One region of the Siminovitchia sp. FSL H7-0308 genome, then DNA from elsewhere that is predicted to be linked to it. Evidence: riboswitches for the same ligand, from Rfam matches in the RefSeq annotation. Region 1 holds a riboswitch; each other region holds the start of a gene.
The links. A riboswitch is a leader RNA that binds a small molecule or an ion and turns the genes downstream of it on or off. The one in region 1 is predicted to bind cobalamin.
Positions count from the first base shown of each region.

Region 2: linked by a shared signal. The riboswitch ahead of MHB50_RS08655 (ribonucleoside-diphosphate reductase subunit alpha) and the one ahead of MHB50_RS00425 (ABC transporter substrate-binding protein) in region 1 are both predicted to bind cobalamin.
Region 3: linked by a shared signal. The riboswitch ahead of MHB50_RS16775 (ABC transporter substrate-binding protein) and the one ahead of MHB50_RS00425 (ABC transporter substrate-binding protein) in region 1 are both predicted to bind cobalamin.

Region 1 is NZ_CP150282.1:85,493-90,192, reverse strand. It holds gene MHB50_RS00430 (iron chelate uptake ABC transporter family permease subunit) at 363-1,424, opposite strand; gene MHB50_RS00425 (ABC transporter substrate-binding protein) at 1,387-2,355, opposite strand; cobalamin riboswitch at 2,486-2,694, opposite strand; gene cls (cardiolipin synthase) at 2,803-4,005, shown strand; gene MHB50_RS00415 (hypothetical protein) at 4,484-4,633, opposite strand.
Region 2 is NZ_CP150282.1:1,811,269-1,815,968, forward strand. It holds gene MHB50_RS08650 (flavodoxin) at 1-284, opposite strand, end outside; gene MHB50_RS08655 (ribonucleoside-diphosphate reductase subunit alpha) at 269-2,548, opposite strand; cobalamin riboswitch at 2,684-2,861, opposite strand; partial or broken gene MHB50_RS08660 (ATP-binding cassette domain-containing protein) at 3,670-4,008, shown strand; gene MHB50_RS08665 (undecaprenyl-diphosphate phosphatase) at 4,372-4,700, shown strand, end outside.
Region 3 is NZ_CP150282.1:3,542,678-3,547,377, reverse strand. It holds gene MHB50_RS16795 (hypothetical protein) at 86-313, shown strand; gene MHB50_RS16790 (L,D-transpeptidase) at 297-632, shown strand; gene MHB50_RS16785 (GNAT family N-acetyltransferase) at 839-1,309, shown strand; gene MHB50_RS16780 (histidine phosphatase family protein) at 1,375-2,004, shown strand; cobalamin riboswitch at 2,040-2,222, shown strand; gene MHB50_RS16775 (ABC transporter substrate-binding protein) at 2,354-3,322, shown strand; gene MHB50_RS16770 (adenosylcobinamide amidohydrolase) at 3,427-4,700, shown strand, end outside.

The DNA.
Region 1 (4,700 bases):
CTCATCTATTTTTAAAACCGGCACTTTTCCGAATCTTGTTACTACCATTATATAATGAATGAGCATTCAGTCAAGATGGAACCTGCTATGGATTCGAGAAATTCTATTATGATTCATCAAAATTCGTTCATGTAAACGGGTGGTTTACTTTAGGGATGAAAGCCTCTATTGCTGAAAGTTCGCCAACCGTCCTACTCTTCCGGCTAACCCCAAAATGCCCTATCCTTTTTATTTTTTCTCTTTGCTTCTACCTGTAAAAGCGAAGCTTTTTTTAACCCTCGCAATAAACTATTCGGAACCACACGCCCATCCTATGGTTTTCCTTTACACAATAAAGGAAGGCTGCCCAAACCGGACAGCCTTCAGCTTCTTTTCCCTAATTTTCTTCGTATTAAAATGACGGCAAACACCGGGGCCCCGATCAATGCGGTAATCACTCCGATCGGAAGCTCGGCAGGATCGATGATCGTTCTAGCCACAAGATCTGCCAAGATGAGGAAAGACGCTCCCGCCAAAACAGAAAGCGGAAGCAAGTGTTTATGGTCCGGCCCCCAGACAATTCTCACCAGATGGGGAATGACAAGACCCACAAAACCGATCGTTCCCGACACTGCGACAGCCGCCCCTGTCAGGACAGAGCTGGACGCCAAGACGGCCACCTTTCTTGGGCCTACGTTGACGCCAAGATGTTTGGCCCGTTCTTCTCCAAAAGCGATCGCATTCAGTTCACGCGCGTTCCAAAAAAGAATAAGGCTGCCGACCAGTAAAAACGGCAAAATAATTTTCACAAAGCTCCAGCCCCTCATCGAGACGCTTCCCAAAAGCCAGCCGATGATTTGGCGCAGCTCCTCTCCGGATAAAGCAATCATCAACGAGATAAAGGCGCCAAGGAAAGAGCTAAAAATAATCCCCGTCAATATGATCGTTTCCACTTTCATCGTTCTGTCAATGCTGCGCGCAAAAGAAAGTACCAAAATGACGGTAATAAATGCGCAAACAATGCTTAATAGCGGCAGTGTATACATTCCAACCAAAGGCAGGGACAATTGATAAAAAAGTGTAATGACCGCGCCAACTGAAGCGCCCGATGAAACACCGAGCGTATAAGGGTCCGCCAGTGGATTGCGCAACAGCCCTTGAAAAGCAGCTCCGGCAATCGCCAAAGCCGCTCCCACCAGTCCGGCAAGCACGACGCGGGGCAAACGAATATTCATGACAATATTCGTATACATGGGATCAGAGGGAAATTCGATCGGAAGGTAAAAAGCTTCACTGCCAATAATGCGTGCAACATCCAGTATGGGCACCTTTACGGAACCCGTCGAGATACTGACAAGCATTACGGCAATCAACAGCCCGATCGCAATGATATAGGGAAAAAAAGGATTATTCTTTGAAAACATCCGGATAAACAGCCTTTGCAAGCTCCTCTACTCCTTCAGCCAAACGTGGGCCGGATCGGCTCACCAAATCTTCGTTGACCGCAATGACCCGTTCTTCCTTTACCGCGTTCATATCTTGCCAGCCAGTGCGTGCCATTACTGCATCGGTAGCATTTTCCACATAACTATAATTGACGATGATCACATCGGGATTCATCGCAATAATGGCCTCTTCATTCATTTTTGGCCACCCTTCTTCTTCCACAGCGTTTTTCGCGTTAATAATAGCCAGCATTTCATCCATAAAGGTGTTTTTCCCGGCTGCATACATTTCGGGAGGAGGGGAGAGCTCGACAAAAACCGACTTCTTCTCTTCTTCTTGAATCTTCTCTGCTTTTTCCTTGATTTCTTCCAGTTTGGATTTCATTTCTTGTACGACTTCTTCTGCTTCTTTTTCATGTCCCGTGGCTTTCCCAATCATCTCAATCGTTTCATACGTATCACTAAAGCTCTGCGCGTTATGTACAACAAGAACTGTCACACCGCTTTCCTCAAGCTGCTTTAATCCGCCTTCCCATACGTCCATTCCTGATCCATGGGCAAGAACAAGATCCGGTTCGAGAGAAATGATTTTTTCCACATTTAACTCCATTCCGGCAACCTTTTCTTTTTTCGCCGCTTCCTCAGGATAATCGTCGTTCTCATTAACACCCACCACTTCATTGCCTGCACCGATTGCATACACAATTTCCGTATTGCTCGGAATCAGCGAAACGATTCTTTCCGGTTTCTTTTCAATCGTGACTTCTTTGTCCACTCCATCTTTAATCGTTATCGGAAAACCCGTTTCCTTGGCTTCATCCGTCGTCTTAGGTTCCACGCTTTCATTCTTTGGTTCATCTTTGCTTCCGCAGCCAGCCAACAGCCCGGCCACAAGGAAAAGCGCGGCTAATAACATATGTATTCTTTTCACCAAATCCATCCCCATTTCTTTTTAAAAATAAAAAACACCTCCATGCAGAGATGTTCAGGAAAACACAACCAGTGCCAGATAAAATCATACTTTATTTATCCGAGCTTCATCTCCCCATCCTCGCAGGTTGACTTGTAGAGGTGAAATCGGCAGGTCTCCTGGCTTATGATCATCGCTTCCTGCCCCTTCCCGTACCAAAACACAGTGGGTTATCTCAGGACGCTCCCATTTTACAGTGGCGGGACCGCGTTGGATTTGCACCAACTTCCCTTTTCAGCTTTTTACTGAATGTTCCGAAACAGATTTTCAACAAAAAGCCACCGATTGCCTAAACATATGGAGTTATACAGATATTATACATGAAAAACTTTCGTTTCACAGCTTTTTCCTTTTCCAAAATGGGAATACTAAACGGGCATATATTCATGGACAGGAGGGGGGTTCTCATTGAAGTGGCTTGCCTGCTTTACAGCAATTGTTATCATTTTAGTCTCATTTTGCATGACCGACTATTATATCGGCCGCTTTATTGCCCGAAAAAGAGGCAAACCGCCGCAATCCCCCTTGAGAAAAAGCGACATCACACTGCTTGTCCGGGGAACTGACTTGTTTATCCAGTATTTTGATGACCTCTATAACGCCCGATCAAGCATTCACGTATTATTTTACATAGTAAGAAACGACTCGTTTGGCAAGCTGTTTTTCGACATTTTGATGGACCGTGCAAAAAGTGGTGTCAAAGTCCGGCTGCTGCTCGATTGGTTTGGATCAAGAACGGTGTCCAAACAACTCATCCAAAAAGCCCGGAGGAACGGGGTCGAAGTGCATTATTGCAACACCCCTCGCCTGCCGTTTCTCTTTTTTACCCTCCAACGCCGCAACCACCGGAAAATCACTGTGATTGATGGAAAGATCGGTTATGTGGGGGGCTATAATATTGGAGAAGAGTACATTGACCTTGATTCACTTCTTTCTCCTTGGCGGGACTATCACTTGCGCATTGAAGGAACGGGGACAGCCGATTTACAGAGCGTTTTTTTGCGGGATTGGAAACGAGCGACGGGGGTAACAGATTTCGATGAACAAGCTTTATTCCCTTCGCTCGCTGAAGGGCCTATTACCCATCGCTTTTTCCCAACAGAAGGGGTTGGTGCAGAAGAGGAAATCATCCGCCATATTGAAAAGGCTACTAACAGCATTTTCATTGGCACCCCTTACTTCATTCCACCGAAAAAAGTCATGGCTTCTCTTGAAAAAGCTTTGGAAAACAATGTAAAAGTGACGATTCTTGTACCAAGAATGTCCGACCATCCCATCGTCAAAGAAGCATCATTTCCCTACCTGCGGAAGATACTGGCCAAAGGAGGCACCGTATATCAATACAAAGAAGGATTTTTCCATGCGAAAGTTCTCTTGTTTGATGATGCTGTTTGTGACATCGGCACAGCCAATTTCGACTATCGAAGCTTATTGTTAAATAAGGAAATCAATTGCTTTATATACGACCATGAATTTATTGCCCATGTCAAAAAAATAATTGCCGAAGACATCATGCAATCGACACAATTAAGTCACCGCGACCTTCAAGCGGTGAACATCCGTTTCCGGATAATAGAATGGATTGGAGGTTTGATAAAAGGGTTGTTATAGCGCATAAACTGTTTTTTCCAGGGCCAGCCCTTTATAGTGCCCAAGATGCATTTCCGCTCCACAATGTGTACCAGAAAACATGGGCAGAGCTGTTGGTGCTTTATCATCTTTAAAAACCACACTCACTAACCACGCTTATAGATTTCTAGTGGTATGCCAAATAAATACAGCTGATGCTCTGGTTCATGGATTGGTTCACACTTATGCTTTTCTTCTTTTCTCGGTCTTGGATACCTATTTGGATCGAAAGCTTTGGAGACCCGGTTTTAACGAAAGCTGGAAGCGACCGGTTCGTCATCATGCTCACTTATTGCTTTTGACCGACCTTCTGTTATCGAAAATCTTTATTGCATTCGCAAGACTGTTGGCAAGTCGCATGGATGTTACATTGCCAGTTCATACATTTTTTCACTTGCCAAATAGAACAATAAACCCATGGACTGTATCGGTCATTCCTTCCAGCTTTTCACCCTTTCGTTCAGTAAACGGAAATCTCCTGGGTGTCCTCTAGGGCGCAAATGGCATCCAGCAGCAAGTTTCCTTGATTGATCCGGCAATTCCCTTGTTCGCCAGCGCTACCCGAACCTGAACAGCCTGTTTGGTCTTGGTCATCTATCGGAAGAATCATCCTCCCCCTGATCTTCCGGAGAGGTTTTTTATCTGTGTTTTTACGACTCATTGGTTGCTTGGTTGTT
Region 2 (4,700 bases), 1.7 Mb from region 1:
TCGCCCCCAAACTGGGTGTCTCCTGTTCCAAATACGTATACGTTCGGCGGTTTCCACCCCAGTTCATATACAAAATCTTTTACAATGCCGGGGGTGGCGCCCTTTCCCCAAGTAAAAGATCCAAGAACCACGGCATGAAACCCGGAGGGGTCCGGGATTGGACCTTTTCCAATCCGGTACATCGTTGTTTCCATCCCCTCGCTATTCAATCGGGTTTGGATCAATTTTGCGGTTTCTTCCGTGTTTCCGCTGTAGGTGGCGTAACAAATCAAGACTCGCACCATACACATTCCTCAATATCGGATGCCGTTGAACGGACATAATAAGTCGTTTTGAGCCCCGAATCCCAAGCTTGCAAATGCAGGTCTAGCATGATTTGCGCCTTGATATTGTTCGGAACATACAAATTAAATGAAATAGACTGGTCGATATGCCGTTGCCGTGCGGCATTTTGCTGAATGGACCACCGCTGGTCTACGATGTAAGCGGATTTTCGGTATATGTTGTACGTATGATGGGTTAAATCTGGTGCCACAACAGGCAATTTGTAATCCTTTTTTTCTTCAAAGTAAAAAGGCTTGAAAATGGGATCGATGCTGGCTGTTGAGCCTGCAATAACGGATGTGCTGGAGTTGGGTGCAACTGCCATTAAATACCCGTTTCTTATCCCGGCGGTTTGAACTGCTTCCATGACCTCTTTCCACTCGTCTGATCTGTCACCGGCCAGATAGCCCCGTTTCTGAAAATAAGTTCCTGTTTCCCAATCACTGCCTTGGAACAGAGGGTAGGGCCCTTTTTCTTTTGCCAGCTCGACACTCGCGCGAATGGCCAGCAAGGCGATTTTTTCATATAATTGGTCTGCAAGCTCCACGGCCGTTTTTGATTCCCACTCAATGCCGTTTAAGGCCAATAAATGATGCCAGCCAAATGTTCCCAGTCCGATAGCCCGATATTTTTGATTGGTGATGACAGCCTGTTTAACGTCAATGGTGTTTAAATCAATGACATTATCCAACATTCGGATTTGGATGGGGATCAATCGTTCCAGTACATCGTGCGGGCCATCTATTTTTTGAACCGCTTTGGCCAAATTAATGGATGAAAGATTGCAAACGACAAAATCACCAGGTTTTTTATAAGTAATGATCGTGTCTCCATCTATTGTTTCATCAAATTGCACAGTGGGGGACATGTTTTGCATAATTTCGGTACATAAATTACTTGAATAAATCATTCCCGCATGCTTGTTCGGATTCATGCGATTCACTTCATCCCTGTAAAACATGAACGGTGTTCCTGTTTCCAACTGGGATTTCATGATTCTAATCATGATTTGAATTGCCGGAACCCGCGTTTTAGTCAAAGTCTCGTTTTGAATACATGCTTCATATTTTTCTCTGAAAGTGCCCGCGCCTTTTTCTTCGTCATAAAAGTCTTCCAGCGAAAAGCCCATGACTTGTCTCACTTCATGCGGGTCAAACAAATACCAGTCACCGCGTCGTTCCACTTGCTCCATAAAGAGATCGGGAATACATACACCCGTAAAAATATCATGCGCCCGCTGACGGTCGTCGCCATTGTTCAGTTTTAAATCGAGAAAAGAAAGAATATCCGCATGCCACACATCAAGATAAACAGCAACAGCGCCTTTTCTCCTTCCGAGCTGATCAACACTAACTGCTGTATTGTTCAACTGTTTAATCCAGGGAAGAACCCCGGATGACGCGTGTTTGAATCCTTTTATGGAGCTTCCACGGCTTCTGACTTTCCCCATATAGACCCCGATGCCTCCGCCGTCTTTGGAAAGCCTGGCAACATCTGTGTTGCTGTTGTAAATGCCGATCAGCGAATCTTCCACCGTGTCGATGAAGCAGCTCGAAAGTTGGCCATGCGCAAGTCCGGCATTGGCAAGAGTAGGAGTGGCGACTGTCATGTACAAGTTCGACAACGCCCAATAACTTTCCTGAATCCACTCTTTTCTTTTTTCCTTTGCCTCATCCTGCATTAAATGCATGGCGATGATCATCCAGCGTTCTTGCGGCAATTCATAAACATTTTTTTCATGATCCGTTGCCAGGTAACGCGTCGCCAATGTATGAAGTCCTATGTAATCAAATAACAAGTCACGCTCCGGATCAATGATTTGTTCCAGCTCCCGAATCTCTTTTTCACTGTATTTTTCAAGTAAACGAGTCGAGTAAATTCCGAAATCAGTTAATTGCTTGATTAATTGATAGAAATCCCCGTATTTTTGTTTTTTGTCATAGGAGCGGTTGATACTGGCCTGTTTGTACAAGTTTGCGAGGTAGATTTTTGCGGCAGTGTATGTCCAATCCGGGTTGGCTTCATCCGTATTTTCCAAAGCGGCTTGAATGAGAAGGCCCGTTATATGATCTTTATGATATTCATTTTTAGATTCTATCACCCGGACAACCTTATCGATGTATGCGGGACAGTTTAAGTCCGCGACCCTTTCTATAAAACGCGATAATCTCTTTCGATCAAATGGCTGCTTTTGAGATTCTTTTTCAGCAATAATGGTTGTCATTTTCTCACCTTTTCTTCATTTTTTAAAAATAGAAAAACCCGCTCCGGGAAGAGAGCGGATCAAACGATAGGAGAAAAAAGCGCACGAAAAATGACGGTTTCCACTATCGTTTCATCTTCTCAATCCCCGAAGAATTGAAACTGTGACAAAAAAGGCAGGTCTCCTGACTTATGCATCGTCCTACTTGGTCACCTTCCCGTTTAAAAAACAGTGGTATTGCCGTTCGTACGCATTTACAGTTGCGGGGACAGTTCCGGCTTTTCACCGGATTCCCTTTTAAGCCCTTTTGGGCGCCTTCTTTGTTGTGTCACTATATATTGTGTTTTATTTAATTTCTACACCTAAATATTGTATCTACTAAAATATAACATGGCCAAAACCAATTGACAAGCAAAATATCGTTTTCCGGTTGAATAAACGAAATGCAACATTCAAACATGAAAAACGGAGACAAACTGTATGTGATCAAGTCGGCGAGAACACAAACAATCGTACCACAAACAAACACGCCTTTAAACATCTGGCCGCTTTTGGGAAATATCTGCCCTTCCTAACGGAGGAAAACACAAGACGCGTTTCTCCTTGAGCGCGGCGTTGTTAAGGGTATTTTCCCAAGACAGCCATTGAAATATGAAGAAAAACCGAAGCATATGCCCCAAGCTTAAACATATAAAGTGATCGAATTCATCAAGCTTACCGAGAGAAAGAGCCTGTAACTCAATGGTTACCTGATGCTATTTGTTATAGCGTTTTTTTATGTATACAACAATGCTAAAAACGAATGGGTCGGCCGCAAAAACATTTGGATCACACTCCGACTTATTCCGATACGGTGGTGAAAAAATGAATTTCTTTTACCAATATTTTTAGTTTATTAAGATTGATGGGGAAAACCAGCGGTTGCCGAAAAGACAGGGTTCGAATTTTTGCTCGTGATCATTATAGTAACAACAATCATAGCCGGGAACAGGAACGACATTCCTCTAACGAATTTGAGAATCTGACACGCCACACGCATGTGACATGTTTGTCACATGCTTTTATCATTTGTTCGTCGAATCGAAGGAAAAAGATATCCAATCCTTTTATGATCAATATATCAAGTAAAGGATTGAACATAATTGAGTATTCTTGAAGCGCAAAAAATTTATAAAAGTTACGGAAATAAATTTAACAGGCAGGAAGTTTTAAAAGGAATAGATATTCAAGTGGAAAAAGGAGATTTTGTCAGTATCTTGGGCGCGTAAGGCTCGGGAAAAACGACATTGCTTAACGCCCTTTCTTCCATTGACAAAGTGAGTGAGGGGACGATCAAAATTGATGGAAAAGACATCGTCGGCATGAAGGAAAAGCAACTTGCCGAATTCCGCAAGCATCACCTCGGCTTCATTTACCAGGAATATAATTTGCTGGATACGTTAACTGTCAAAGAAAATATCTTGCTGCCTTTGTCCATCAGTAGGGCTCCTACTGAATGTTAGTTGAACCAATCGTTTTCCCAAGATGTTTGAGGGAGAATTTACTCATCAAGCTCCTACTGAATGTTAGTTGAACCAATCGGGCATTTAGGTGCCGTTTTCTCCCACTTAAACCTTTTGTATCAACTCATCAAGTCTTGAAGTGAGAGTCTTACGGCACCTTATATGCGGGATAAAGTTGCTTTGGAAGTATCCCGCGTTTGACTTCTCTCCTTAAACAGCGGCTTATGGTCTTGAGTAAAATGGCAATTTAACAACATTACTGTTTTTCATTTTATTTGCCAAATATAATTGAAAAGCAAACGTAAAAAAGGTATTCTAGTAAATCGGGGATGGTGAGATGTGATGGAAATAAATATAATGGAAACTATTAAATATATCGTGCTGGGGTTGATTCAGGGAATTACCGAGCCAATCCCGATTTCATCCAGCGGGCATTTGGTGCTTGCCCAGCACTTTTTAGGAATTTCCACAAAAAAGTTGACATTTGAATTGCTTGTAAATGCAGGTTCTTTGATTGCCGTTTTAATTATATATCGTAACGATATTATTCGTCTTGCGACGAACGGCTTTTCTTACATATTGCATCGAAACGAAGAGGCGAGGGATGATTTTCGCTTCATTGTCTATTTAATAATCGCCACGATTCCGGCCGGAGTCATCGGTGTTCTGTT
Region 3 (4,700 bases), 1.1 Mb from region 1:
GTTCAACAATCAAGCTGTGGCTAAGCCTTCCGTCGGTAAGTCAAAGGGTGTTTCCTTTAGATGAACCGGGCCGCTGGCCAAACAAATGATGATCGCCAAAGCTGGCGAAGCGGGAGTTGATCCCGCTAAATCGGGAACGGCGATATCGAAGACGGTCCCCTCGCCTATTTTCCGGAAGTCCATCCGCGTCCGGGTAGAGCTGCGGTGGGAGATGGAGAGAAAGAAAGCTCTCGTGAAGGGGCTTTTTATTGATGTTCTACATACGATATTCCCAAAAGATGTTGGAGGGATTTATCGTGGCGAAATGGATTGATGTTTCAACGACGAAACACCAGCTCAAGCTTTTTGACGGAAACAAGTTGATAAAGACGTACCCGATTGCTGTCGGCAAGATGTTAACGCCAACACCATACGGAAACTTTGCGGTCATCAACAAACAGCGGAATCCCGGAGGTCCGTTTGGTGTTATGTGGATCGGGTTATCAAAGCCCCACTACGGAATTCATGGGACAAATAACCCTTCTTCCATTGGCAAAAACGTTTCACATGGCTGTATTAGAATGCATAATCGTGATGTGCTGGATCTTGCCCGCCGAATTCCGATTGGGACGCGGGTCGTGATTCATAGGTAGGGGCCGGATTCTTTTTTTTTGCTACAGGATATTTTCTTTTTGCAAGGAGTGGGCTATTCTTAAAAAGAGACTACTCGAAATGCCGTTTTAAAAGTAAGATGCGGTATTGGAGTCATTTACAATAAAATTGTCTGTTTCAAAAAAGTTGCGAAGCTTTGTCCCTTTGGATAGGGCTGTTTTTATACCTAAAAAAGAGGAGCAGGATAATGAATATAAGAAACGTGAAATCTTCAGATTACAAGATCATTATTTCTGTGTTAAATGAGTGGTGGAATGGTCGTACGATGACGGATATGCTGCCCAAACTATTCTTTGATCATTTTCAAGACACTAGTTATATCATTGAAGAAAAGGGGGAAATAATCGGGTTTCTGATTGGATTTTTATCGCAATCACGCAAGAAAGAGGCCTATATCCATTTTGTTGGCATACATCCCCATTACCGCCAACACGGTATCGGGCGCAAACTTTATCAAACCTTCTTTGATCATGTAAAGAAAAAAGCGGTTAAAACAGTTCGCTGTGTCACATCTCCAGTGAATCAAAGCTCTATCGCTTACCATACGAAAATGGGTTTTGTCATTGAAAAAGGAGATAAACAGGTGGATGGCATTGATGTACATAGTGATTATGATGGTGTGGAACAAGATAGAGTGTTGTTTGTTAAGGCGCTATAACTATCATTACATTTCAGTATGATACGAAAAATGAAAACGAATCACCGTATAGAAAGAGGGTACTTATGCTGTATTTATATTTTATAAGACATGCGCAGACAGAATGGAATGTTGCGGGAAAAGTTCAAGGCCGGAGGGATTCCGGTTTAACTGAAAAAGGAGTGGAAGATGCGCGACTGCTTGGAGAAAAGTTCAAAGAGATAGATTGGCAAGCGGTTTACACGAGTCCGAGCAAGCGTGCCGTGAGGACGCTGGAGTTGATTCATGGAGAAAGCTTTTCTTCTTATACCGTTGATGGGCGACTGATAGAGATGGATCTTGGAGATCTGGAAGGAAAGACAATGGAAGAAATTAAGGAGCTTTACCCTGAGCAATATCATCATTACTGGCATCAGCCAAGTAAATATGTTCATACGTCTGGGGAAAACTTTTACGAAGTAAAAGATAGAGTCGAGGCGTTAGTCAAGGAATTGCTATCCACCTATGAATCTGGCCATGTTTGTATCATTACCCATGGTGTTGTCGTGAAAATGGTGCAGCTTATTTTCCGCCAGCTTGACATGGACCAGCTTTGGAAAACTCCTTATATCGAAGGAACGAGTGTAACGGCTTTAAAAAGAGCCGGCAGCCAAATTGAAATTCTCTCGGAAGGGGATTTGAGCCATCTTTCATTGAAAAATCCAACTGTACAATAAGAGACGATCATGTATACTAAAGTCAAGTTGACAATTTCATATGGAAAGAATGGGGTGTCTTATGAAAAGACTTAATAGGGAAGTTGGTGAAAATCCAACGCGGTCCCGCCACTGTGAATGGGAGTGAGCTGAGTATCCACTGTGTTTCATTGCATGGGAAGGAACAGCGATCACGATGACCATAAGCCAGGAGACCTGCCTGATTCTTCACGCCATGAACCTACGAGGATAGGGAGGTGTACTGGTGGAATCGCCATCTAATATTGGATGGCTGTTCCAAACTGCACACATCTCTTGCGAAGAGATGTTTTTTTATTGAGAAAAAAATCAATTTACAGGGGGAGAAACATTGAAAAAATTCCACATTTTATTACTATCCATTTTCATGCTGTTCAGCCTGTTGACCGGTTGTAATCAGGCTGCTGAAAAAAGTGGAAAAACAGATCAACCATCCGAACAACAAACGAAACAATCGGAACAGGCGGCTTTTCCAGTCACATTAACGGACGGTAACGGGGAAGAGATAACGATTGAAAAGGAACCCGAAAGAATTGTATCCGCCCTCCCAAGCAACACTGAAATTGCGTTTGCCCTTGGATTGGGTGATAAAATTGTCGGCGTATCCGACCATGACAATTATCCAGAAGAAGCGGCCCAGAAGGAAAAAATCGGCGGCCTTGAGTTGAACATAGAAAAAATCCTCTCCTTGGACCCCCAGCTTGTGCTGGTTGACCCTTCCAATGATCAAAAAGCTGTAGAGCAATTAAAAGCGGCAGACATTCCGGTGCTTGTTGTCAACAGCTCGGAAAGTTTGGATGATGTGTATAAGTCGATTGAGTTAATCGGAAAAGCGACAAATACAGTGGATGAAGCGGAAAAGGTCATAGAGGATATGCGGAAAAAAATCGCCGATGTTGAAGCTAAGGTTAAGGGGATAAAAGAAGAAGACAAGAAAAAGGTTTTTATGGAAATATCTCCCGAACCGGAAATCTATACAGCAGGTAACAATACGTTTATGGATACACTCCTCACGATTATTCATGCAGAAAACGCCTCTAAAGAAATTGACGGCTGGCAGAAGGTAAATGATGAAGCTGTTATCAAGATGAATCCGGATGTCATCATTACTACATATAGCAACTATGTGGATAATCCGGTGGAACAAGTGTTAAAGCGTGAAGGCTGGACTGATATTACGGCCATTAAGGAAAAACAGGTTTTTGATGTGCACTCCGATCTCATCAATCGTCCCGGTCCCCGTCTGGCGGAAGGGGTTGAAGAACTGGCAAAAGCAGTGTATCCCGATGCATTTCAATAATTGGCGGATAGGGCGGGGATTCTCGCCGAACGCCATTTTTTAGAAGGAAACATCCTTACGAGGCACGATTCATTACCATATTAAGCATGAAAGAAGAGATTCCCATGATTGAAGTTATTCAAGCTTCGGGTGGCTATTGGCGTAAGCCTGTCGTTCAAGATATATCTTTTCAAGTACAAAAAGGGGAGTTTTTCGGCATCATCGGTCCAAACGGGAGCGGAAAAACAACGCTTTTAAAGATGATGAGCAACACGATGCCGCTTCAGTCGGGTGAAATGAGGCTGGCCGGCCGTCCCATCTCATCTTTTTCCTCGAAAGAATTTGCCCGGTTAACGGCTGTCCTCCCGCAAATGTCATCTTTGGCTTTTAATTACACAGTGAAAGAAACCGTTTCTTTAGGGAGGTATGCCCATCAAAAAAGCTTGTTTCATTCTTTTGATGAGGCAGATGAAAAGATCATTCACGAAGTGATGGAGCAGACAGGCATTCTCCAATATGCCGAAAGTCCGTTGGAAGAGCTCTCGGGCGGGGAAAGACAGCGCGTCTTTTTGGCACAGGCGTTGGCACAAAAGCCGAAAATTCTTCTTTTAGATGAGCCGACGAATCACTTGGATTTGGCCTACCAAAAAGAACTGCTCGATCTATTGAAAAAGTGGACAAAAGAAGAGAATCTCACAGTCGTTTCCGTGTTTCACGATTTGAACTTGGCTGGTCTGTACTGTGACCGCTTGCTGCTTTTGCATGAAGGAAAAAAGCAAATATGCGATGCGCCTGCTGAGGTGTTAAAAGAAGAAAGAATTCAGTGTATTTATAAAGCGGACATTGAAAAATATCCGCACCCAAAAGTGCCGAAACCACAAATGATGCTCGTTCCGCATCAATGGCCAAGTGGGCAGAATCCATTATTGCTGAAAGAAAGCATGCTGAAAGTATCGAATGAGACCATTACATTTGAATCACCGGTCCCGCTGCGGACGATGTCATCGGGTGTTACCGGATCAGGCGTGGGCTGGCACCGCTCTTTTGTCAACCGGCATGTGGACAAAAACTATCAATGCGACAACTTTAAGGAAGAGATGATCCTTTATTTAAAAGATCATGGATATGACCCGAATGAAACAGTCGGGATGATGACGGCGGTGAATCTGCACGATGTTTCCCACCAGGTGTTTGAAGAAGCTGGTTTGTCTGTGCTTGTTGTCGTGACCGCGGGTGCCGGGAATGCCGTCGATGCATCATTGGGTGAAAGACACCGGGTTCTCGTGTCCCCCGGAACCATTAACACATGGGTATTCGTAAACGGTAAGTTAACGGAGGAAGCTTTTATACAAAGCATTATGACGGCAACCGAAGCAAAGGTAAAAGCGCTGCATGAATG